Regions from separate parts of the Streptomyces sp. R33 genome, predicted to be linked through region 3. Evidence: predicted binding sites of a transcription regulator. Region 3 holds the regulator's gene; each other region holds the start of a gene.
What was found. Region 3 encodes HrcA, which represses chaperone genes, less so after heat shock. Its sites were predicted from a motif close to TTNGCACTCNGNNNNNCNGAGTGCNAA; they were not measured.
Positions count from the first base shown of each region.

Region 1: groES (co-chaperone GroES) is a predicted target of HrcA. The motif match lies at 1,466-1,492, and genes of this name have one in related genera.
Region 2: groL (chaperonin GroEL) is a predicted target of HrcA. The motif match lies at 2,721-2,747, and genes of this name have one in related genera.

Region 1 covers NZ_CP165727.1:3,769,733-3,776,915, reverse strand. The annotation lists gene AB5J51_RS17070 (FtsW/RodA/SpoVE family cell cycle protein) at 1-674, opposite strand, end outside; gene AB5J51_RS17065 (DUF6234 family protein) at 915-1,343, opposite strand; gene groES (co-chaperone GroES) at 1,639-1,947, shown strand; gene groL (chaperonin GroEL) at 2,064-3,692, shown strand; gene AB5J51_RS17050 (ester cyclase) at 3,774-4,466, opposite strand; gene AB5J51_RS17045 (SDR family oxidoreductase) at 4,572-5,345, opposite strand; gene AB5J51_RS17040 (MOSC domain-containing protein) at 5,461-6,186, opposite strand; gene AB5J51_RS17035 (LysR family transcriptional regulator) at 6,294-7,183, shown strand, end outside.
Region 2 covers NZ_CP165727.1:4,882,983-4,890,165, reverse strand. The annotation lists gene AB5J51_RS22480 (PQQ-binding-like beta-propeller repeat protein) at 1-37, opposite strand, end outside; gene AB5J51_RS22475 (phosphoribosylanthranilate isomerase) at 77-676, opposite strand; gene groL (chaperonin GroEL) at 903-2,525, opposite strand; gene AB5J51_RS22465 (cold-shock protein) at 2,904-3,107, opposite strand; gene AB5J51_RS22460 (MoaD/ThiS family protein) at 3,491-3,769, opposite strand; gene thrC (threonine synthase) at 3,804-5,078, opposite strand; SAM riboswitch class I at 5,096-5,245, opposite strand; gene AB5J51_RS22450 (glucosyl-3-phosphoglycerate synthase) at 5,443-6,420, shown strand; gene AB5J51_RS22445 (trehalose-6-phosphate synthase) at 6,466-7,183, shown strand, end outside.
Region 3 covers NZ_CP165727.1:5,725,245-5,732,427, reverse strand. The annotation lists gene dnaJ (molecular chaperone DnaJ) at 1-647, opposite strand, end outside; gene hrcA (heat-inducible transcriptional repressor HrcA) at 648-1,664, opposite strand; gene AB5J51_RS26225 (MBL fold metallo-hydrolase) at 1,813-2,532, shown strand; gene AB5J51_RS26220 (DUF3097 domain-containing protein) at 2,567-3,376, shown strand; gene AB5J51_RS26215 (Uma2 family endonuclease) at 3,354-3,932, opposite strand; gene hemW (radical SAM family heme chaperone HemW) at 4,033-5,265, opposite strand; gene AB5J51_RS26205 (long-chain fatty acid--CoA ligase) at 5,357-7,183, opposite strand, start outside.

The sequences.
Region 1 (7,183 bases), 2.0 Mb from region 3:
ATCCACACCGTGATGATCGGCCCGAGCTGTCGCATCGGCGGCAGCCGCATGCCCAGGAACTTCCGGCCCGTCAGGGCCAGCGAGTCCCGGTGGATGACGAGGTAGCCCGCGAAGAAGACCGAGATCATGATCTTCACGAACTCGCCCGGCTGGAGCGAGAACCCGAACAGGATGATCCAGCGCTTCGCCCCGTACGTGTCCGCGCCGAAGAACGCCGGCGCGATCAGCAGCACCAGCGCGACGGCCATCGTGATGTAGATGAACCGCTGCAGCAGCCGGTGGTCGCGCAGCAGCGCCACCACCGCCAGGCACGCGGCCACGCCGATGACCGTCCACTGCAGCTGCCCGGGCGCGTTCGCGTCGCCGCCGTACCGCGCGATGTACGACTGGTCGAGCCGGTGCAGCAGCACCAGCCCGAGCCCCGACAGCAGCATCGCGAGCGGGAAGATCAGCGGATCCGCGTACGCCGCGAACCGGCGCACGCCCAGGTGCCCCACCAGCGCCAGCAGCGTCATGCTGATCGTGAAACCGGTCAGGTTGGCCGGCAGCTCGCCGTTCATCGCCAGGCCGGCACTCGCATGCCCGAAGACGGTGAGGGCGACGACGAAGACGAGAAGCAGCGCCTCGGTGCGGCGGCGTGCGCCCGCCGTCGTGAGGGGCCTCAGTCCGCGCACGGTATCCCGCCACCGTCGATGGCGGGGCTACCGCTACCGCTCGAGGCCGGAGCCGGGGCGGCGGCAGCCGGGCCCGGAGGCGCCCCCGGTGCGTCGCTCGGGCTCGGAGCGGCCACAGAGGCGGAAGCCTCCAGTCCGATCTGCTCGGCAATGAGGCGCTTTATCTTCATATCGTCTACGACGTTTATGTCCTCGCCATGGTTCCTTCCGAACCGCTCGACGGGGCACATGCCGGCCACATCACCCGGCCGGGCACTCGTGGTGGTCGCCGCCGCTGAAGCACTGCCCGTACGTGCCGTCGTACGGGGACGAGGGCGCGGCCGGATCCGGCCGCAGCTCGCCGCGGCCCTGGTACGCCAGGGCGGCGGCGCCCACGAGCACGGCCGCACACACCAGTGCCTGGACGCATCCGGTGACGGGCGCGCTGCGGCGGAAGGCGCGGCCCGAGACGACCCCGATGGCCAGGGCGGCCACGACGAGTCCGCCCAGCAGCAGGGTCAGGACCGTACTGCCGCTGCCCCCGGTGCCCTCGGCGTCCCAGGCGGCCATCATCGCCACGTAGAGGCCGACGGCGAGGACGAAGGCCTCCAGTACGGTCAGCAGCAGTGCGGTGGCGATGTCCGCGCCCCAGCCGGATCCGGTGCGCCTGCCGTGTGCGGGTGTCGTCATGGCCGCAGTGTCGCCCCGGGGGCACCGCCCGCACCTGAGTACGGGTACTCATGCCGGGGCCCGCATCTCGCGGCGCGGCGCGCCGCGGCCCGGCCGGATGGTGACGCCGCGCGGAGGCTGAATTGGCACTCCGCTTGACCGAGTGCTAATCGCCGGAATAGTCTCGCACCTGGCACTCGCCACCGGTGAGTGCCAACACAGCGACGGGCAGGTCCGGCACCCGCGACGACGGATCCACCTGGTCGCCACCTCAGACAGTTAGCCCCGTGAGATCTCCGAAGGGGGAGGTCGGATCGTGACGACCACCAGCTCCAAGGTTGCCATCAAGCCGCTCGAGGACCGCATCGTGGTCCAGCCGCTCGACGCCGAGCAGACCACGGCTTCCGGCCTGGTCATCCCGGACACCGCGAAGGAGAAGCCCCAGGAGGGCGTCGTCCTCGCCGTGGGCCCGGGTCGCTTCGAGGACGGCCAGCGTCTCCCGCTGGACGTCAGCGTCGGCGACATCGTGCTGTACAGCAAGTACGGCGGCACCGAAGTGAAGTACAGCGGCGAGGAGTACCTCGTCCTCTCGGCTCGCGACGTGCTCGCGATCATCGAGAAGTAATTCACCGAAGCACCAAGCATTGCTTTGAGCTGCGCCCCTGGTCACCCCGCTGATTGCCGGGCGGCAAGGGGCGCAGTTCGTTAAACCCGAGTTTTCGAGAGGGCTGAACCGCTCCCATGGCGAAGATCCTGAAGTTCGACGAGGACGCCCGTCGCGCCCTCGAGCGCGGCGTCAACAAGCTTGCCGACACGGTCAAGGTGACGATCGGCCCCAAGGGCCGCAACGTCGTCATCGACAAGAAGTTCGGCGCCCCCACCATCACCAACGACGGTGTCACCATCGCCCGCGAGGTCGAGCTGGACGACCCGTACGAGAACCTGGGCGCGCAGCTCGTGAAGGAGGTGGCGACCAAGACCAACGACATCGCGGGTGACGGCACCACCACCGCCACCGTGCTGGCCCAGGCGCTGGTCCGCGAGGGTCTGCGCAACGTCGCCGCCGGCGCCTCCCCGGCCGCCCTCAAGAAGGGCATCGACGCCGCGGTCAAGGCCGTGTCCGAGGAGCTCCTCGCGACCGCCCGCCCGATCGAGGACAAGTCCGACATCGCCGCCGTGGCCGCGCTCTCCGCGCAGGACCAGCAGGTCGGCGAGCTCATCGCCGAGGCGATGGACAAGGTCGGCAAGGACGGTGTCATCACCGTCGAGGAGTCCAACGCCTTCGGCCTGGAGCTGGAGTTCACCGAGGGCATGGCCTTCGACAAGGGCTACCTCTCGCCGTACATGGTCACCGACCAGGAGCGTATGGAGGCCGTCCTCGACGACCCGTACATCCTGATCAACCAGGGCAAGATCTCCTCCATCCAGGACCTCCTGCCCCTGCTCGAGAAGGTCATCCAGGCCGGCGGCTCCCGCCCGCTGCTGATCATCGCCGAGGACGTCGAGGGCGAGGCGCTCTCCACCCTCGTCGTCAACAAGATCCGCGGCACCTTCAACGCGGTCGCCGTCAAGGCCCCCGGCTTCGGTGACCGCCGCAAGGCGATGCTCCAGGACATGGCCACCCTCACCGGTGCCACCGTCATCGCCGAGGAGGTCGGCCTCAAGCTCGACCAGGCCGGTCTGGACGTCCTCGGTTCCGCGCGCCGCGTGACCATCTCCAAGGACGACACCACGATCGTCGACGGGGCCGGCAGCTCCGACGAGGTCCTCGGCCGCGTCAACCAGATCAAGGCCGAGATCGAGTCCACGGACTCGGACTGGGACCGCGAGAAGCTGCAGGAGCGCCTGGCGAAGCTCGCCGGCGGCGTCTGCGTCATCAAGGTCGGCGCCGCCACCGAGGTGGAGCTCAAGGAGAAGAAGCACCGCCTCGAGGACGCCATCTCGGCGACCCGCGCCGCGGTCGAGGAGGGCATCGTCTCCGGCGGTGGCTCCGCGCTCGTCCACGCCGTGAAGGTGCTGGAGGACAACCTGGGCCTGACCGGCGACGAGGGCACGGGTGTCGCGGTCGTCCGCCGCGCCGCCGTCGAGCCGCTGCGCTGGATCGCCGAGAACGCCGGCCTCGAGGGCTACGTCATCACCTCGAAGGTGGCGGAGCTGGAGAAGGGCAACGGCTTCAACGCCGCCACCGGCGAGTACGGCGACCTGGTCAAGGCCGGCGTCATCGACCCGGTCAAGGTCACCCGCTCCGCGCTGGAGAACGCCGCTTCCATCGCCTCCCTGCTGCTCACGACCGAGACCCTGGTCGTCGAGAAGCCGGCCGAGGAAGAGGGCGACGCCGGTCACGGCCACGGTCACGGCCACAGCCACTGACCCGCGAAGTAGCTGAACGGGCCCCGGTCGCCGCCTCCAACGCGGTGGTGACCGGGGCCTTTTCCGTTTCCGCGACCGGGACTACTGCATCGCGCCCAGTTCCTTCATCAGGCGCATGGCGTCGTAGTGCCACCAGCCTTCCTTGATCATTCCGTTCTCGCACCGGAAGACCGTCGTGCCGGTCATCGTGCAGGTCTTGCCGGTCGGGGCGATCCCCATGAACTCGCCCTTGTGCTTGCCGGTCCACGTCCACATGGTGGTGACGTAGTCCTCCTGCGCCATCTGGGCGTCCAGCGTGAAGGTGAAGTCGAACGCGCTGCGCCACATCTGCACGTCCTCGCGCATGCCTTCGGGGCCCCTCTTGTCCATCGGGTTGCCGATGTCGTGGTCGCGGTAGTCCGACGCGAAGATCTCGTCGGCGGCGGACATGTCGCCCTTCATCGCGAGATCGTCGAACATGCGGTTCGCGAGCAGCGTGTTGAGGTGTTCGTCGCGGATGACGTCCAGGTTGGTGAACCGGGGCATCCCGTCGCAGAGCGCCACCATCTCCTGGAACATCTTGTCCGTCTCCGGGAGATGAGAGTTCTTCATGGCATCTTCGTACGACGGGAACTCGACGACGTCGACGAAGTGCGTGTCGGATTCCCGGTCCCGGCCCACCACGGTGTGGGACACGGTGCGCTTGCCCTGCGTCTTCGCCAGGTACCGGTCGAAGACCTCGTTGACCGCCTCGGGCCTGCTGGTCTCGTAATCGACTATTTGTATGAATGTCATGGTGTCTCCCGGGCTGGATTGGGTATGTCCAGTTTAGGGAGAATTCACCCGGTCGGCCGGTTTTTGAGACCGGCCTACCCGTAAGTCACTTGGCGGTCACCCGGGCTACTGGGGGCCGTACTTGCGGCCCGTACGCGAGGACACCCCGCCCAACAGCCCGCGCGGCGTCAGCTTCACCACGCCCATCAGCACCTTGTACCGCGGATCCGGGATCGAGACCGTCTTGCCGCGCCCCAGGTCGTCCAGGGCCGCGGCCACGAGCTTGTCCGCGTCCAGCCACATCCAGTTGGGGATGTTGTCCGTGCCCATGCCGGCGCGCTCGTGGAACTCCGTCCGTACGAAGCCGGGGCACAGCGCCATCAGCCGTACGCCGGATCCCGCCAGGTCCTTCGCCGCGCCCTGGGTGAACTGCACGACCCAGGCCTTGCTCGCCCCGTACGTGCCGCGCGGCACGAAGGCCGCCACCGAGGCCACGTTGACGACGCCGCCGCGGCCGCGCGAGCGCATCGACGCGGTGGCAGCCGAGGTCAGCCGCAGGACGGCCTCGACGTGCACCTTCAGCATCGTCAGTTCGTCGGCCATGGAGACCTCGAGGTAGCGGCCCTTGTTGCCGAAGCCCGCGTTGTTGACCAGCAGGTCCACCGGGTGCGTCCGGTCGCCGAGGCGCTGCTCGACGGCCGCGATGCCCTCGTCGGTGGACAGGTCGGCTGTCAGCACCTCGGCCTCGATGCCGTGCCGGTCGTGCAGCTCGGTGGCCTGCTCGCCGAGCCGCTTCGTGTCGCGGGCCACCAGCACGAGGTTGTGGCCCTGGGCGGCGAGCCGCCGGGCGAATGCGGCGCCGATGCCCGCCGTGGATCCCGTAATCAACGCAGTCGTCATAGGCGCAACCTAGCTGCCCTGGGCGACAGCTCAAGGGGAGCCCGCCGGGCGGTACCCCTTCGTGACGGTTCCCGCCGCCCGTCGTCGCTTCCCGCTGCGGAACCGCTACTTCCGGCTACATTCGCCCTGCTCCGGGGCCACTTGCCGGTCGCTCGCCGGGCTGCTTCCCGTGCTGGTCCCCGTACTTCTCCATGTACGCGCGGACCGTCTCGTGCGCCTGCGGCTCCATCGCCCCGCCCGCCGCGAGCGTGCGCGGGAGCAGCGACCGGTCCGTGGTGAAGGCCCGGAACCAGAGCTCCACCGTCACGTCGTGGTCCGGGCGGTGGACGACCTCGATGCCGTCGCCGGGCGAGACCGGGCCCTCCTGGACCACGCGCAGGTACGCACCCGGCCGCGCGGCCTGCGTGTACCGCCTGACCCAGGCCTTCTCGCCGAGGGCGCCCTGGAAGGTCCGGCACGGGATGCGGGCCGAGGCCACCTCGAGGACGAGCTCCGAGCCGATCCGCCAGCGCTCCCCGAGCAGCGCACCCGTCACGTCGACGCCCGAGGTGGTGAGGTTCTCGCCGAAGAGCCCGGCGGGCAGTTCGCGGTCCAGCTCGCCCTCCCACCAGTCCAGGTCCTCGCGCGCGTACGCGTAGACGGCCTGGTGGTCCCCGCCGTGGTGGCGCAGGTCGCAGACGGCGTCGCCCTCGAGGCCGCTGCCGCCGATGCCCTTGGGCCCGGGGGCGGAGACCCGGACCGGGCCGGGGGCGGGGCGCTTGCCGATGCCGGTGAATCCCCCCGGCGCGTCGGTGTGGTCGACGGCCGTTGCGCGGCCGAGGTTCACGGAGAGGACGTGCAGGGGTGCGAGGGGGCTTATGGGGGCCATGGAGGACACGCTAACCCAGCGCCCTCAAAGAAGCACGGGAGTATTCGCGCTCTGCTCAAAGCTGGGCTTATGCTCGGAGGATGATCGAGGCACGTCATCTCCGGGTGCTGCGCGCCGTGGCCGGCACCGGATCCTTCTCCGCCGCCGCCCGCGAGCTCGGGTGCACCCAGCCCGCCGTCTCCCAGCAGATGAAGGCGCTGGAGCAGTCGGCCGGCACCCCGCTGCTCATCCGGGCCGGCCGCGAGATGCGGCTGACCCAGGCCGGCACGGCCCTGGTGCGGCACGCCGCCGGCATCCTCGCCGGGCTGACCGCCGCCGAGGAGGAGGTCGCGGCGATCGCCGGGCTGCGCGCGGGCCGGGTCCGGCTGGTGTCCTTCCCCAGCGGGAGCTCCACGCTGGTGCCGACCGCGCTGGCCGCGATGCGCGCCGAGCACCCCGGTACGCGGATCTCACTGGTCGAGGCGGAGCCGCCGCGGTCGGTGGAGATGCTGCGCGAGGGCGACTGCGACCTGGCGCTGGCCTTCCGGTACGGCGGGGCCGCCGGATCGGCGGCCGAGTGGGAGGACCTCGTGGTGCGGCCGCTGCTGACGGACCGGCTCGTCGGGCTGGTCCCGGACGGGCACCGGCTGGCCGGGGCCGAGCGGGTGGGCATGGCGGAACTCGCCGACGAGCCCTGGATCGCGGGCTGTCCGCGCTGCCGCCGCCATCTCGTGGAGGTGTGCGAGGAGGTGGGCTTCACCCCGCGCATCGACTTCGCGACCGACGACTACCCGGCCGTGGTCGGCCTGGTCGGCGCCGGGCTGGGTGTCGCGGTGCTGCCGGAGCTCGCGGTGGAGTCCGTACGGGCCAAGGGCGTGAGCACGGTGGCCGTGGAACCTGCCGTGGAGCGGGAGGTCGTGGCGCTGACGCTGCCCGACCTGGCGCGGGTGCCGGCCGTGGCGGCGACCCTGGCCGAGCTGGAGCGGGCCGC
Region 2 (7,183 bases), 840 kb from region 3:
CCCGGAGCCGCTTCACGAGCGGCGGTGGCGTGTTCATGATCCCCCCTGGCCGCAGCCTAGCCGCGGCGGGGGCGCACTAGCCCCGGGCGGCCTCGATGAAGGCGCGGATCAGGTCGGGGGACTTCACCCCGCGCTCCCGCTCCACCCCGCTCGACACGTCCACGCCCCAGGCGCCCGTGGTCGCCACGGCCTCCCGTACGTTCCCCGGGTTCAGCCCGCCGGCCAGCAGCCAGCGCCCCTCGGGCGCGGTGAACTCCTGCGACGCCCAGTTCCACGGCTTGCCGGAGCCGGGGTCGGGCGCGTCGATCAGCAGCAGGTCCTCGCCGTATTCCCCGCAGCGCCCGACGTGCAGGGCGGTGGCCCGCAGCAGCGTCCGCCCCTCGGCGCGCAGCGCCTCGTAGTACTCCGGGCCCTCGTCGCCGTGCAGCTGGACTCCCCGTACGCCGCTCTCCTCGGCCAGCCGCCGGACCTCCTCGACCGGCTGCCCCCGGAACACCCCGACGCTCAGCACCGAGTCCGGCACCCGCGCCGCCAGCTCCCGCGCCTCGGCGGCGCCGATCGTCCGGGGGCTCCCCGGCGCGAAGACGAACCCGACGGCATCGGCCCCTGCGGCCACGGCCACGTCGACGTCCGGCCCGGTCTTCAGCCCGCAGATCTTCACGAACAGCTCGCTCATGCCCCCAGTCAACCAAAGCCACCCGTTCGATGGTGATCCGTCCCGGGGACCGGGCGGGACCGTCCTGCCGCCACTAGTCGTGGAACGGGGCTCACGCCCGGTACACGGCACGCCACGCGGAGGACCACGGTTCTGCGCAGCAGGGCCGCGGAAACGCCCGAGGGCGGCACCCCCCGTGTGGGGAGTGCCGCCCTCGTTCGAGAACAGCCGATCAGCCAGGGGCCGATCAGAAGTCCATGTCACCGCCCGGCATGCCGCCGCCGGCCGGGGCGCCGGCCTTCTCGGGCTTGTCGGCGATGACGGCCTCGGTCGTCAGGAACAGCGCGGCGATGGACGCGGCGTTCTGCAGGGCAGAGCGCGTGACCTTCGCCGGGTCGATGATGCCCTCGGCGATCATGTCCACGTACTCGCCGGTCGCGGCGTTCAGGCCCCAGCCGACGGTCAGGTTGCGGACCTTCTCCACGACGACGCCACCCTCGAGGCCACCGTTGACGGCGATCTGCTTGAGCGGGGCCTCCAGGGCGAGCTTCACGGCGTTGGCGCCGGTCGCCTCGTCACCCGACAGGTCGAGCTTCTCGAAGACCGCGGAGGCCTGGAGCAGGGCCACGCCACCACCGGCGACGATGCCCTCCTCGACGGCCGCCTTCGCGTTGCGGACGGCGTCCTCGATGCGGTGCTTGCGCTCCTTGAGCTCCACCTCGGTCGCGGCGCCGGCCTTGATGACGGCCACGCCGCCGGCCAGCTTCGCGAGGCGCTCCTGGAGCTTCTCGCGGTCGTAGTCCGAGTCGGAGTTCTCGATCTCGGCGCGGATCTGGTTGACGCGACCCTGGACCTGGTCGCTGTCACCGGCACCGTCGACGATCGTGGTCTCGTCCTTGGAGATGACGACCTTGCGGGCGCGGCCGAGCAGGTCGAGGCCCGCGTTCTCGAGCTTGAGGCCGACCTCCTCGGAGATGACCGTGCCGCCCGTGAGGATGGCGATGTCGCCGAGCATGGCCTTGCGGCGGTCGCCGAAGCCCGGGGCCTTGACGGCGACGGACTTGAAGGTGCCGCGGATCTTGTTGACGACCAGGGTCGACAGGGCCTCGCCCTCGACGTCCTCGGCGATGATCAGCAGCGGCTTGCCGGACTGCATGACCTTCTCGAGCAGCGGAAGGAGGTCCTTCACGTTGCCGATCTTGGAGTTGACGATCAGGATGTACGGGTCGTCCAGGGACGCCTCCATACGCTCCATGTCGGTGGCGAAGTACGCCGAGATGTAGCCCTTGTCGAAGCGCATGCCCTCGGTGAGCTCGAGCTCCAGACCGAAGGTCTGCGACTCCTCGACGGTGATGACGCCTTCCTTGCCGACCTTGTCCATGGCCTCGGCGATGAGCTCGCCGATCTGGGTGTCAGCGGCGGAGATGGAGGCCGTCGAAGCGATCTGCTCCTTGGTCTCGACATCCTTCGCCTGCTCGAGCAGGGCGCCCGAGACGGCCTCGACGGCCTTCTCGATGCCGCGCTTGAGGGCCATCGGGTTGGCGCCGGCGGCCACGTTGCGCAGGCCCTCGCGGACGAGCGCCTGGGCGAGCACGGTGGCGGTGGTCGTACCGTCGCCGGCGACGTCGTCCGTCTTCTTGGCGACTTCCTTGACCAGCTCGGCGCCGATCTTCTCGTACGGGTCCTCGAGCTCGATCTCCTTGGCGATGGAGACACCATCGTTGGTGATCGTGGGGGCGCCCCACTTCTTCTCAAGGACGACGTTGCGACCCTTGGGGCCGAGGGTGACCTTGACGGCGTCGGCGAGCTGGTTCATCCCGCGCTCGAGACCGCGCCGGGCCTCCTCGTCGAACGCAATGATCTTGGCCATCTGAAGTGGTCCTCCAGGACTGGGGTTCCCCCTGCACCGTCGGTACGAGGGGAGGGTTGGATTGCTCCGGACCGCGCCCGCGCCCGCGACGGACGGCCTGCGTGCCCGGCGGTTCCTTCCCGCCGGACCCTGCGGGCCTCACCGACCCGGTCCTGTGTAGTAGCACTCTCAGCAGGAGAGTGCTAACGCCAATGATTAGCACTCGACCCCCTCGAGTGCAAGCGGCTTGGGGGAACGCCGGGCCAACGTACGGACCCGGCCACGTCGGCGGCACGGGGGCGACACGGGGGGGGCACGCGGGCAGCACGAAGGGCCCGCATCCCTCCTCAAGGATGCGGGCCCCTCATGTGTATGCGTCGGTGGTCGATCGCGCCGGGGCTAGACGGCGAGCTTGACCATGTCCGCCTGCGGACCCTTCTGGCCCTGCGAGATCTCGAACTCGACCCGCTGACCCTCTTCAAGGGTGCGGTACCCGTCCATCTGGATGGCGCTGTAGTGGACGAACACATCCGCACCACCGTCGACCGCGATGAAGCCGTAGCCCTTCTCCGCGTTGAACCACTTGACGGTGCCCTGAGCCATGCCTAACTCCCCTATTACTGGCCCTTGCGCAGGACCGCACTTCGCGGTCCCGGGTCAGAACTTGCGCCGGAACGCCTCGACCGGGGCTGAATGTATCTGCACCGCTGCTGTCTGCAACAGGTCAATCCGACGAGAAATCTGGACACGGGGATACATTGAAATAGAGTGAAAATTTGGCATATTGCCGGGCAACTCGGACCCGGCATATCTCGCCAAAGCCCCATACCGCACTTGCATATTGACTCAATGTCAACCCTCACACGACCCGCTCATATGCGGGTGGCAAGAACAGCGGAGGGGACTTCCCCAACTCTACCGCGCCCAACCAAGCAGAATTGCCCCCTCCGCTTTTAGCGGAGGGAGCAATTCTGGGCTTTCGCGTGTCAGCAGCCGCCGGCGACGGCGGGGATGATCGAGACGCCCGCGCCGTCCGGCGTCACCGCGTCCAGGCCGCCCTCGAAGCGCACGTCGTCGTCGTTGACGTAGACGTTCACGAAGCGGCGCAGCTTGCCCTGGTCGTCCAGGACGCGCGCGGCGATGCCCGGGTGGTTCGCCTCCAGGGACGCGATGACCTCGGAGAGGGTCGCGCCCTCGGCGGCGACCTCGGCCTGGCCGCCGGTGTAGGTGCGCAGGATGGTGGGGATGCGGACGTTGACGCTCATGGCGCTACTGCCTTCCGGGAGCAGGGGGTGGGGGTCAGGCCAGGCCGGCGGCGCGGAACGCGTCCAGGCTCGGGCGGATGGTGGCGGTCTGCCCGCTGTCCGCGGCCACCGCCTCCAGGGTCTTGAGGCCGTCGCCGGTGTTCAGGACCACCGTGGTCAGCGCGGGGTCGAGCTGCCCGTTCTCGATGAGCTTCTTGGTCACGCCGACGGTCACGCCGCCCGCGGTCTCGGCGAAGATGCCCTCGGTCTGCGCGAGGATCTTGATCGCCTCGACGACCTGTTCGTCGGTCACGTCCTCGACGTAGCCGCCGGTGCGGCGCGCGATGTCCAGGACGTACGGGCCGTCGGCCGGGTTGCCGATGGCCAGCGACTTGGCGATGGTGTTCGGCTTCTGCGGGCGGACCACGTCGTGGCCGGCCTTGAACGCGGTCGAGACCGGGGAGCAGCCCTCGGCCTGGGCGCCGAAGATCTTGTACGGCTTGTCCTCGACCAGGCCGAGCTTGATCAGCTCCTGCAGACCCTTGTCGATCTTCGTCAGCTGCGAGCCGGACGCGATCGGGATCACGATCTGGTCGGGCAGCTGCCAGCCGAGCTGCTCGCAGATCTCGTACGCGAGCGTCTTGGAGCCCTCGCCGTAGTAGGGGCGCAGGTTGACGTTGACGAAGCCCCAGCCCTCGCCCAGCGGGTCGCCGATGAGCTCGGAGCAGAAGCGGTTGACGTCGTCGTAGTTGCCCTCGATGCCGACCAGGTCGCCGCCGTACACACCGGCCATGACGACCTTGCCCTGCTCCAGGTCGTGCGGGATGAACACGCAGGAGCGGAAGCCGGCCCGGGCGGCCGCGGCGCCGACGGCGCCGGCCAGGTTGCCGGTGGAGGAGCAGGACAGGGTGGTGAAGCCGAAGGCGCGGGCGGCCTCGACGGCGATGGCGACGACGCGGTCCTTGAAGGAGTGCGTCGGGTTGCCGGAGTCGTCCTTGACGTACAGCTTGCCGGTGACGCCGAGCTCCTTGGCCAGGTTGGCCGCGTCCACGAGCTTGGTGAAGCCGGGGTTCAGGCTGGGCTTGGAGGCCACGTCCGCGGGGACGGGCAGCAGCGGGGCGTAGCGCCAGATGTTGTTCGGGCCGGCCTCGATCGCGGCGCGCAGGGTGTCCGGGTCCCCGGTGGGAAGGTCGTAGGCGACTTCCAGAGGTCCGAAGCACTCGACGCAGGCGAAGATGGGTCCGAGCTCGAAGCGGGTACCGCACTCACGACACGAGAGGCCGGTGGCAGGTCCGAGATCGACAGAGGTGGCAACAGTCTGTGCAGCCATGATGGCGAGGCCCTTTCTCCTCATCTTCCCCATGGCGCACTTCGCCATGAGACGGAATTGGCACCTTCCCTAGCCGGGGACCTCGCTGCTGCAAGCAAGCGCGAGAACCGACTGGAGGGTTGCCGGGGCTTCAACGGGCCGTGTCCCTCTGCCCCTCTGGATGAGCGGTATGGCACCGGTCCGCGCGCTCCATGGCGCGTCCGGGCGTTTGTACGCGGGGACCCCCGGCATGCGGTGGTCCTTCGCGTTGTTCAAGACTGTAACGGAAGGTCCGGGTGGTTGAGACAGCCGTCCGAACCGCGAGATGGATCACTTTTCGGCTGAAACCCGCCGAGGGCGAACGAGGAAACAGGGAGTGCCGAACGTGCTGGAAGAGGTGGAGCGCTGGTTTGCGGACCGCTCCTGGTCCGCGGCCGACCGACCGCTCGACCAGCTGCTTTCCGCCAAGCGGGCGGCAGGCACCACGGTCAGCGTCGTCCTGCCCGCGCTCGACGAGGAGGAGACGGTCGGTGCCATCGTCGAGGTGATCCGCCGCGATCTGATCGACGGGCTGCCGGTGCCGCTGGTCGACGAACTGGTCGTCGTCGACTCCGGTTCCACCGACCGGACCGCCGAGGTGGCCGGGAAAGCCGGCGCCCGCGTGGTGCACCGCGACGACATCCTGCCGCGGATCCCGGCCGTGCACGGCAAGGGCGAGGTGCTGTGGCGCTCGCTGCTGGTGACCACCGGCGACATCGTCTGCTTCGTGGACGCCGACCTGCGGGACTTCTCCTCCGCCTTCGTGTCCGGGATCGTCGGCCCGCTGCTGACCGAGCCGGACGTGCAGTTCGTCAAGGCGATGTACGACCGCCCGCTGGGGGACTCCCCCGGCCAGGGGGGCCGGGTCACCGAGCTCGTCGCCCGCCCCCTCCTCAACCTCCACTGGCCGCAGCTGGCCGGCTTCGTCCAGCCGCTGGGCGGCGAGTACGCCGTGCGCCGCGCCCTGCTGGAACGTTTGCCCTTCCCCGTCGGGTACGGGGTCGAGCTGGGCCTGCTGGTGGACGCGCTGCACACCGTCGGGCTGGACGCGCTGGCCCAGGTGGACGTCGGCGTACGGCTCCACCGCCATCAGGACGGCCAGGCGCTGGGCCGGATGGCCGCGGCGATCTACCGCACGGCGCAGCTGCGGCTCTCGCGGGGCCACTCCCCCGGCTACCGCTGGGGGTACCCCCACGTACGGCCGGAACTGACCCAGTTCGAGCGCGGGCCGAACGGGTTCGTGCCGCGGACGCACGCCGTGGACACCGAGGAGCGGCCGCCGATGGCCGGGGTCAAGGAGTACTCCGGCCGCAGGGTGGCGTGAGGGAACTGACGTTTGAGCAGGCAGGCCCCGGGCTAGGTTCGCGGCATGGCTTCCCAGGTACTCGTTGCAGCGAACCGCGGCCCGCTCTCCTACCAGCTCGGCGACGACGGCACCCTCACGGCCCGGCGCGGCGGGGGCGGTCTCGTCTCCGGCCTCTCCGCCGCCCTAGCCCGCCAGCCGGAGGCGCTGTGGATCTGCGCCGCGCTGTCGGAGGCGGACCGGGAGGCGGTCCGCCGGGGCGTATCCGAACCCGGTGTCCGGATGCTGGACATCGATCCCACGACGTACGACGACGCGTACAACGGCATCGCGAACTCGGTGCTGTGGTTCACGCACCACCACCTGTACGACATCCCGCGCGAGCCGGTCTTCGACGCGGAGTTCCGGCGGCGGTGGGATTCGTACGTCGCCTACAACCACGCCTTCGCGCTGGCGCTGGCGCAGGAGGCCGGCGAGGGCGCGGCGGTCCTCGTGCAGGACTACCACCTGGCGCTGGTCCCGGGTGAGCTGCGGGAACTGCGGCCGGACCTGAAGATCGGCCACTTCACGCACACCCCGTGGGCCTCGCGCGAGTTCCTGGACATGCTCCCCGACGACGTCCGGGCGCAGCTGATGTGGGGCATGCTCGGGGCGGACGAGGTGGGCTTCCACACGTGGGCGTGGGCGCACAGCTTCATGACCGCGGCGCAGCTGGACGACGAGCGGGGCATCGCGGAGCCGAAGATGGCGGCCGGGGTGGACCCGAGGGAAGCGCCCTACGTCG
Region 3 (7,183 bases):
AGGCTGCGGCGGGAGCGGACCCGGCCGTCGCCGGCGCACTCGGGGCACGGGGTGGGGACCACGGTGCCGAAGCCCTGGCACTGGGGGCAGGGGCGCGAGGTCATGACCTGGCCCAGGAAGGACCGGGTGACCTGCGACACCTCACCGCGGCCACGGCACATGTCACACGTCTGCGCCGAGGTGCCGGGGGCGGCACCCTCACCGGAGCAGGTGGTGCACACGACGGCGGTGTCGACCTGGATGTCCTTGGTCGTGCCGAAGGCCGCCTCGTCCAGCTCCAGGTCGAGGCGGATCATGGCGTCCTGGCCGCGGCGGGTCCGCGAGCGCGGTCCGCGCTGCGAGGCCTGGCCGAAGAAGGCGTCCATGATGTCGGAGAAGTTGCCGAAGCCGCCCGCTCCGAAGCCGCCGGCGCCACCGCCGCCGCCCGAGGAGGACAGCGGGTCGCCGCCGAGGTCGTAGACCTGCTTCTTCTGCGGGTCCGAGAGCACCTCGTACGCCGCGTTGATCTCCTTGAAGCGCTCCTGCGTCTTCGGGTCCGGATTCACGTCCGGGTGGAGTTCGCGCGCGAGGCGGCGGAAGGCCTTCTTGATCTCGTCCTGCGATGCGTCGCGGCGCACGCCGAGAACGGCGTAGTAGTCCGTGGCCACTTACGACTCCGCCAGGATCTGTCCGACGTAACGTGCCACTGCGCGTACCGCTCCCATCGTTCCGGGGTAGTCCATGCGGGTCGGTCCGACCACGCCGAGTTTGGCGACTGTTTCGCCGCCCGAACCGTAGCCGACCGAGACGACGGACGTGGAGTTCAGTCCCTCGTAGGCATTCTCATGCCCGATCCGTACGGCCATTCCCGACTCGCTGGCCTCGCCGAGCAGCTTGAGGAGCACGACCTGCTCCTCCAGCGCCTCGAGCACCGGCCTGATCGTCAGGGGAAAATCGTGTCCGAAGCGCGTGAGATTGGCGGTTCCGCCGATCATCAACCGCTCCTCGGCCTCCTCGACCAGCGTCTCCAGCAGGGTCGCGAGCACGGTCGACACCGTGCTGCGGTCATCCGGATCGAACGACTCCGGCAGGTCCTGCACGAGCTGCGGCACGTCGGTGAACCGGCGGCCGACGACCCTGCTGTTGAGCCGTGCCCGCAGATCTGCGAGCGAGGTCTCGCCGAACGGGGTCTGGCAGTCGACGAGCCGCTGCTCGACCCGTCCTGTATCGGTGATCAGCACGAGCATGAGCCGGGCCGGAGCGAGCGACAGCAGCTCGACGTGCCGGACCGTGGACCGGGTCAGGCTCGGGTACTGGACGACGGCGACCTGCCGGGTGAGCTGCGCGAGCAGCCGCACCGTACGGCCGACCACGTCGTCGAGGTCGACGGCGCCGTCGAGGAAGTTCTGGATGGCCCGCCGCTCGGGCGTCGACAGCGGCTTGACCCCCGCCAGCTTGTCGACGAAGAGCCGGTAGCCCTTGTCCGTGGGGATCCGGCCGGCGCTGGTGTGGGGCTGCGCGATGTAGCCCTCCTCCTCCAGCACGGCCATGTCGTTGCGCACGGTGGCGGGCGAGACGCCGAGCCGGTGCCGCTCGGTGAGCGCCTTGGAGCCGACCGGCTCCTCCGTCCCGACGTAGTCCTGGACGATGGCGCGCAGCACTTCGAGTCTGCGTTCGCTGAGCATCGCGCGCACACCTCCAGCTCTGGTCCGTTGTCTTTGGTCGTTGGCGTCATTGGCACTCTGATCGTTCGAGTGCCAGAGATCCCCCGCTCAGTGTACGGCCGGGTAGTAAGACCCTGGCAAGGGAGGCCCGCCAGGGTAGCGTCGCGGCATGGACGTGCGTTGGGAAGAGGCGGGCTGGGAGCGGCTGACCGGGCGGACCGGACGGCGACGGCTCCCGGTGTGGGACTGCACGGTGGGACTGGTGGTGGGGGACGAGTCGGTGCTCCTGATCGATCCGGGGTCGTGCGTACGCGAAGGCGCACAGCTGCGGGCCGAGGCGGAGCGGCTGACCGGCCGGCGCGTGACGCATATCGCATTCACGCACGGCCATTTCGATCACGTACTGGGCGTGGCCGCGTTCGCCGGGGCCGAGGTGTACGGGGCGGTCGGGCTGGACGCGGAGCTGAAGGCCGGCCGCGAGGAGCTGCGCGACGACGCGGTCCGGCAGGGGCTGGCGGAGGCCGAGGCCGCCGAGGCGGCGGACCTGCTGGTGGTGCCGCGGCACTCGGTGTCGGGCGAATGGACGCTGGAGCTGGGCGGGGTGCAGGTGCTGCTGGCCAACGTCGGGCCCGGGCACACCCGGTACGACCTGGCGGTGTTCGTGCCGGGCGAGCGCGAGACGGTGTTCTGCGGGGACCTCGTCGAGGAGTCGGGCGAACCGCAGGCGGGCAGCGACGCGGTGCCGGCGCAGTGGCCGGCGGCGCTGGACCGGCTGCTGTCGCTGGGCGGGGACGACGCGCTGTACGTGCCGGGTCACGGAGCGGTGGTCGACGCCGCCTTCGTGCGTGCGCAACGCGCCACACTGGCCGCCCGTTTCGGCGTGTCGTAGCCATGATCGGCGCGCTTCTCCTACTCTCTGCCGGATGCGTGAGTACTCCCCCGACCTGACCCCGCAGTGGAAGCACCCCAAGGCCGTACCGGAGGTGGCGGCCGAGCCGGACCTGGTGGTCGAGGTGGCCGGTACGGACTTCTGCGGTGCGGTGGTGGCCTGCGAGGCGGGCACGGTGACCCTGGAGGACCGGTTCGGCAAGCAGCGGGTGTTCCCGATGGAGCCGAGCGGGTTCCTGCTGGAGGGTGCGGTGGTCACCCTGGTCCGCCCGCCCCGGGGCCCGGCGGCGCCCGCCCGTACCGCCTCGGGCTCGATCGCGGTCCCTGGCGCCCGGGCCCGGGTGGCCCGCGCGGGCCGGATCTACGTGGAGGGCCGGCACGACGCCGAGCTGGTGGAGCGGGTCTGGGGCGACGACCTGCGGATCGAAGGCGTGGTGGTGGAGTACCTGGAGGGCGTCGACGGCCTCCCCGCCATCGTGGCGGACTTCGGCCCGGCCCCGGACGCCCGCCTGGGGATCCTGGTGGACCACCTGGTCCCGGGCTCGAAGGAGTCCCGCATCGCGGCGTCGGTGACCTCTGCGGACGTCCTGGTCGTCGGCCACCCGTACGTGGACGTCTGGCAGGCGGTGAAGCCGTCCGCGCTGGGCATCGGGGCGTGGCCGGTGGTCCCGCGCGGCCAGGACTGGAAGACGGGCGTCTGCAGGGCGCTGGGCTGGCCGGAGAACACCGGGGCCGCCTGGCAGCACATCCTGTCCCGCGTGACGTCCTACAAGGACCTGGAGCCGGTCCTGCTGGGGCGGGTGGAGGAACTGATCGACTTCGTCACGGTCGGCGGTGGGGCCTGACTCCCTGATAGGTGCCGAATTCGTTGGTGTCCAGCTCGATGCCGAGCATTTCCAGCGGAAGCGGCTCACCGAACTTCGTGATCTGCTGGGCCCGGTAGTCGGCTTCGTCGCCCCTGCCGACCGGGACGGTGAGCAGGACACAGTGCGCCACGACCGGGTCGATGATCAGATAAGCAGGCACCTCGCCTGCGGCGTAGATCGAGCGCTTGACGCCGTAGTCCCTGTCGACGCTGGTCTTGGAGACTACCTCCACCACCAGGGTGATCAGCTTGGACGGCAGGAGGCGCCCCGAGTCAGGGTGGACCTGGCGATCGACGACCACAAGGTCCGGGACGGGCTCGCTGGCCTCGTCGGTGACGTCGACGTCCTGGGTCTGCAGCCTTGCCCACCGCTTGCGCGGGATCTGGTCCTGCACGTCTTCGACGATCAGGTTGTGAACCAGATCGGGACTGGCCATCATCACGATTTCCCCCCGGAGGAGCTCGACCTTGACGCCCTCGGGAGGCTCGAACTGATCGAAGAACTTCGCCATCCCACGCTCGTCCACAGCGGTCATCTCCGTGGTCCTCCACATCCGCCGCGTACTGTCGACGGCAGCCTAGGGACAGAGTAGGCAGGCTCAGGCCGGTTCGTCGGGGATTCACCGCCGCGAGGGATCAGTCCACCAGGTCGCGGACCACCGCGTCCGCCAGCAGGCGCCCGCGCAGGGTCAGGACGGCGCGCCCCGCCTCGTACGGGGCGGCCTCCAGGAGGCCGTCGGCCAGGGCCCGGCGGGAGGCCGCGAGGCCGGCCGGGGCGAGCAGGGACAGCGGGACGCCGTCCACCAGGCGCAGCTCCAGCAGGATCCGCTCGACCCGGCGGTCCTCCTCGGAGAGGAGCTCGCGGCCCGCGCCCGGGGAGCGGCCCTCGGCCAGCGCCGCTGCGTAGGCGCCCGGGTGCTTCACGTTCCACCACCGGACGCCGCCCACGTGCGAGTGCGCGCCGGGCCCGGCGCCCCACCAGTCGGCCCCGCGCCAGTACAGCTCGTTGTGCAGGCAGCGACCCGCCTCCGAGGTGGCCCAGTTCGACACCTCGTACCAGGAGTACCCGGCCTGTGCCATGACCTCGTCGGCGATCAGGTAGCGGTCGGCGTGCACGTCGTCGTCCGTCATCGGGACCTCGCCGCGGCGGATCCGGCGGGCCAGCTGGGTGCCCTCCTCGACGATCAGCGCGTACGCGCTGATGTGGTCCGGGCCGGCGCCGAGGGCGGCGGCCAGGGAGGCCCGCCAGTCCTCGTCCGACTCCCCCGGGGTGCCGTAGATCAGGTCGAGGTTCACGTGCTCGAAGCCCGCCGCCCGTGCCTCCGCGACGCACGCCTCCGGCCGCCCGGGGGTGTGCGTGCGGTCGAGCACCTTCAGGACGTGCTGCTTCGCGCTCTGCATGCCGAAGGAGATCCGGTTGAAGCCGCCGGCCCGCAGCTCCGCCAGGTACTCCGGGTCCACCGACTCCGGATTGGCCTCCGTGGTGATCTCGGCGTCCTCGGCCAGGCCGAATTCGTCGCGGATCGCCGCGAGCATCCGTACGAGGTCCGCGGCCGGCAGCAGCGTCGGCGTACCGCCGCCCACGAACACCGTCCGGACGGCCCGCGGGTCGTCGCCGAGCACCTTGCGGGCGAGGCGGACCTCGTCGATCAGGGTGTCCGCGTAGTTCTCCCGGGAGGCGAGCACGCCGCCGGTGCCGCGCAGCTCGGTCGCGGTGTACGTGTTGAAGTCGCAGTACCCGCACCGCGTGGCGCAGTACGGGACGTGCAGGTAGAACCCGAGCGGCCGGTCCCCGGCACCCGTCAGGGCGTGCGACGGCAGCGAGCCGTCTTCGGGCATGGGTTCACCGTCGGGCAGTGCGGAAGGCATGCACCCATTGTCCCGCACCCGCCGCCGCGCCCGCCCCGGCTCGCATCACGCGAGACCGCGGCGGGCGCCCTGGCAGGCGCTGCGCCTGGTGCTACGCCTCGCGCGAGCCCTCGTACATCTCGTCGATCAGGTGCTTGAACTCACGCTCGACGGCCGGCCGCTTCAGCTTCAGGCTGGGTGTGAGGTCGCCGTGCTCGACGTCGAGGTCGCGGGGCAGGATGCGGAACTTCTTGACCGTCTGCCAGCGCTGCAGGCCCTCGTTGAGGGTCTGCACGTACGTCTCGATCAGCCGGTTCGTCTCCGGCGCGGCCAGGACCTCGCCGTACGTCCTGCCCTCGAGCCCGTTCTCGGCGGCCCAGCCCATGATCGACGGCTCGTCGAGCGCGACCAGGGCGGCGCAGAAGTTCCGGTCGGCGCCGTGGACCACGATGCTCGACACGTACGGGCAGATCGCCTTGAACCGGCCCTCGATCTCGGCCGGGGCGACGTACTTGCCGTTCGAGGTCTTGATCAGGTCCTTCTTGCGGTCCGTGATGCGCAGGTAGCCGTCGGGCGAGAGCTCGCCGATGTCGCCCGTGTGCAGCCAGCCGTCCTCCTCCAGCACCTCGGTGGTCTTCTCCGGCTGCAGGTGGTAGCCCTGCATGATGCCGGGGCCGCGCAGCAGGATCTCGCCGTCGTCGGCGATGCGGACCTCGGTGCCGGGGAGCGGCTTGCCGACGGTGCCGGTGCGGTAGGCCTCGCCCGGGTTGACGAAGGAGGCCGCGCTGGACTCGGTGAGGCCGTAGCCCTCGAGGATGTGGATGCCGGCGCCGGCGAAGAAGTAGCCGATGTCGGGGGCCAGGGCGGAGGCGCCGGAGACGGCGGCGCGCAGCCGGCCACCGAAGGCCTCGCGGAGCTTGGAGAAGACGAGCGCGTCGGCGATCTTGTGCTTGGTGGTGAGGCCGAAGGGGGCCGTGGCGCTGCCGGTGCGCCGGTAGTTGTCCTGGGTGACCTTGGCGTACTCGCGGGCCACGCCGACCGACCACTGGAAGATCTTGTACTTGGCGCCGCCGCCGGCCCTGGCCTTGGCCGCGACCCCGTTGTAGACCTTCTCGAAGATGCGCGGGACGGCCGCCATGTAGGTGGGCTGGACGACCGGCAGGTTCTCGATGATCTTGTCGATCCGGCCGTCGACGGCGGTGACGTGGCCGACCTCGATCTGGCCGGAGGTCAGGACCTTGCCGAAGACGTGCGCGAGCGGCAGCCACAGGTACTGGACGTCGTCGCTGTGGATCATGCCGGTGGCGACGGTCGCCTTGGCCATGTACGACCAGTTGTCGTGCGGGAGCCGTACGCCCTTGGGGCGGCCGGTGGTGCCGGAGGTGTAGATCAGCGTGGCGAGCTGGTCGGCCGTGATGGTCGCGATCCGCTCCTTGATCGCCTCGGGGTGCTTGGCGAGGTACTCCTTGCCGCGCGCCTCCAGGTCGGCGAGGGAGAGCACCCAGCCCTCCGGGTCGCCGGCGGCCGGTACCGCGTCGGCGGATTCCAGGACCACCACGTGGGCGAGCTCGGGCAGGTCGGCGCGGCGCTCGCGGGCCTTGGCCAGCTGGGCCGCGTCCTCGGCGATCAGCACGCGGCTGGCCGAGTCGGCGAGGATGAACGCCGACTCCTCGGCGTTGGTGCTCGGGTAGATCGTGGTCACGGCGCCGCCGGCGCACATGACGCCCAGGTCGGCGAGGATCCACTCGACGCGGGTGTTGGAGGCGAGCGCGACCCGCTCCTCGGACTGCAGGCCGAGGTCCAGCAGGCCCGCGGCGATGCCGAAGACCCGCTCGGCCGCCTGGCCCCAGCTCAGCGACTTCCAGTCGTCGGGGCCTCTGCCGCCGGCCGCGGGCACCGGGAACCGGTAGGCCTCGGCGTTCGGCGTGGCTGCCACACG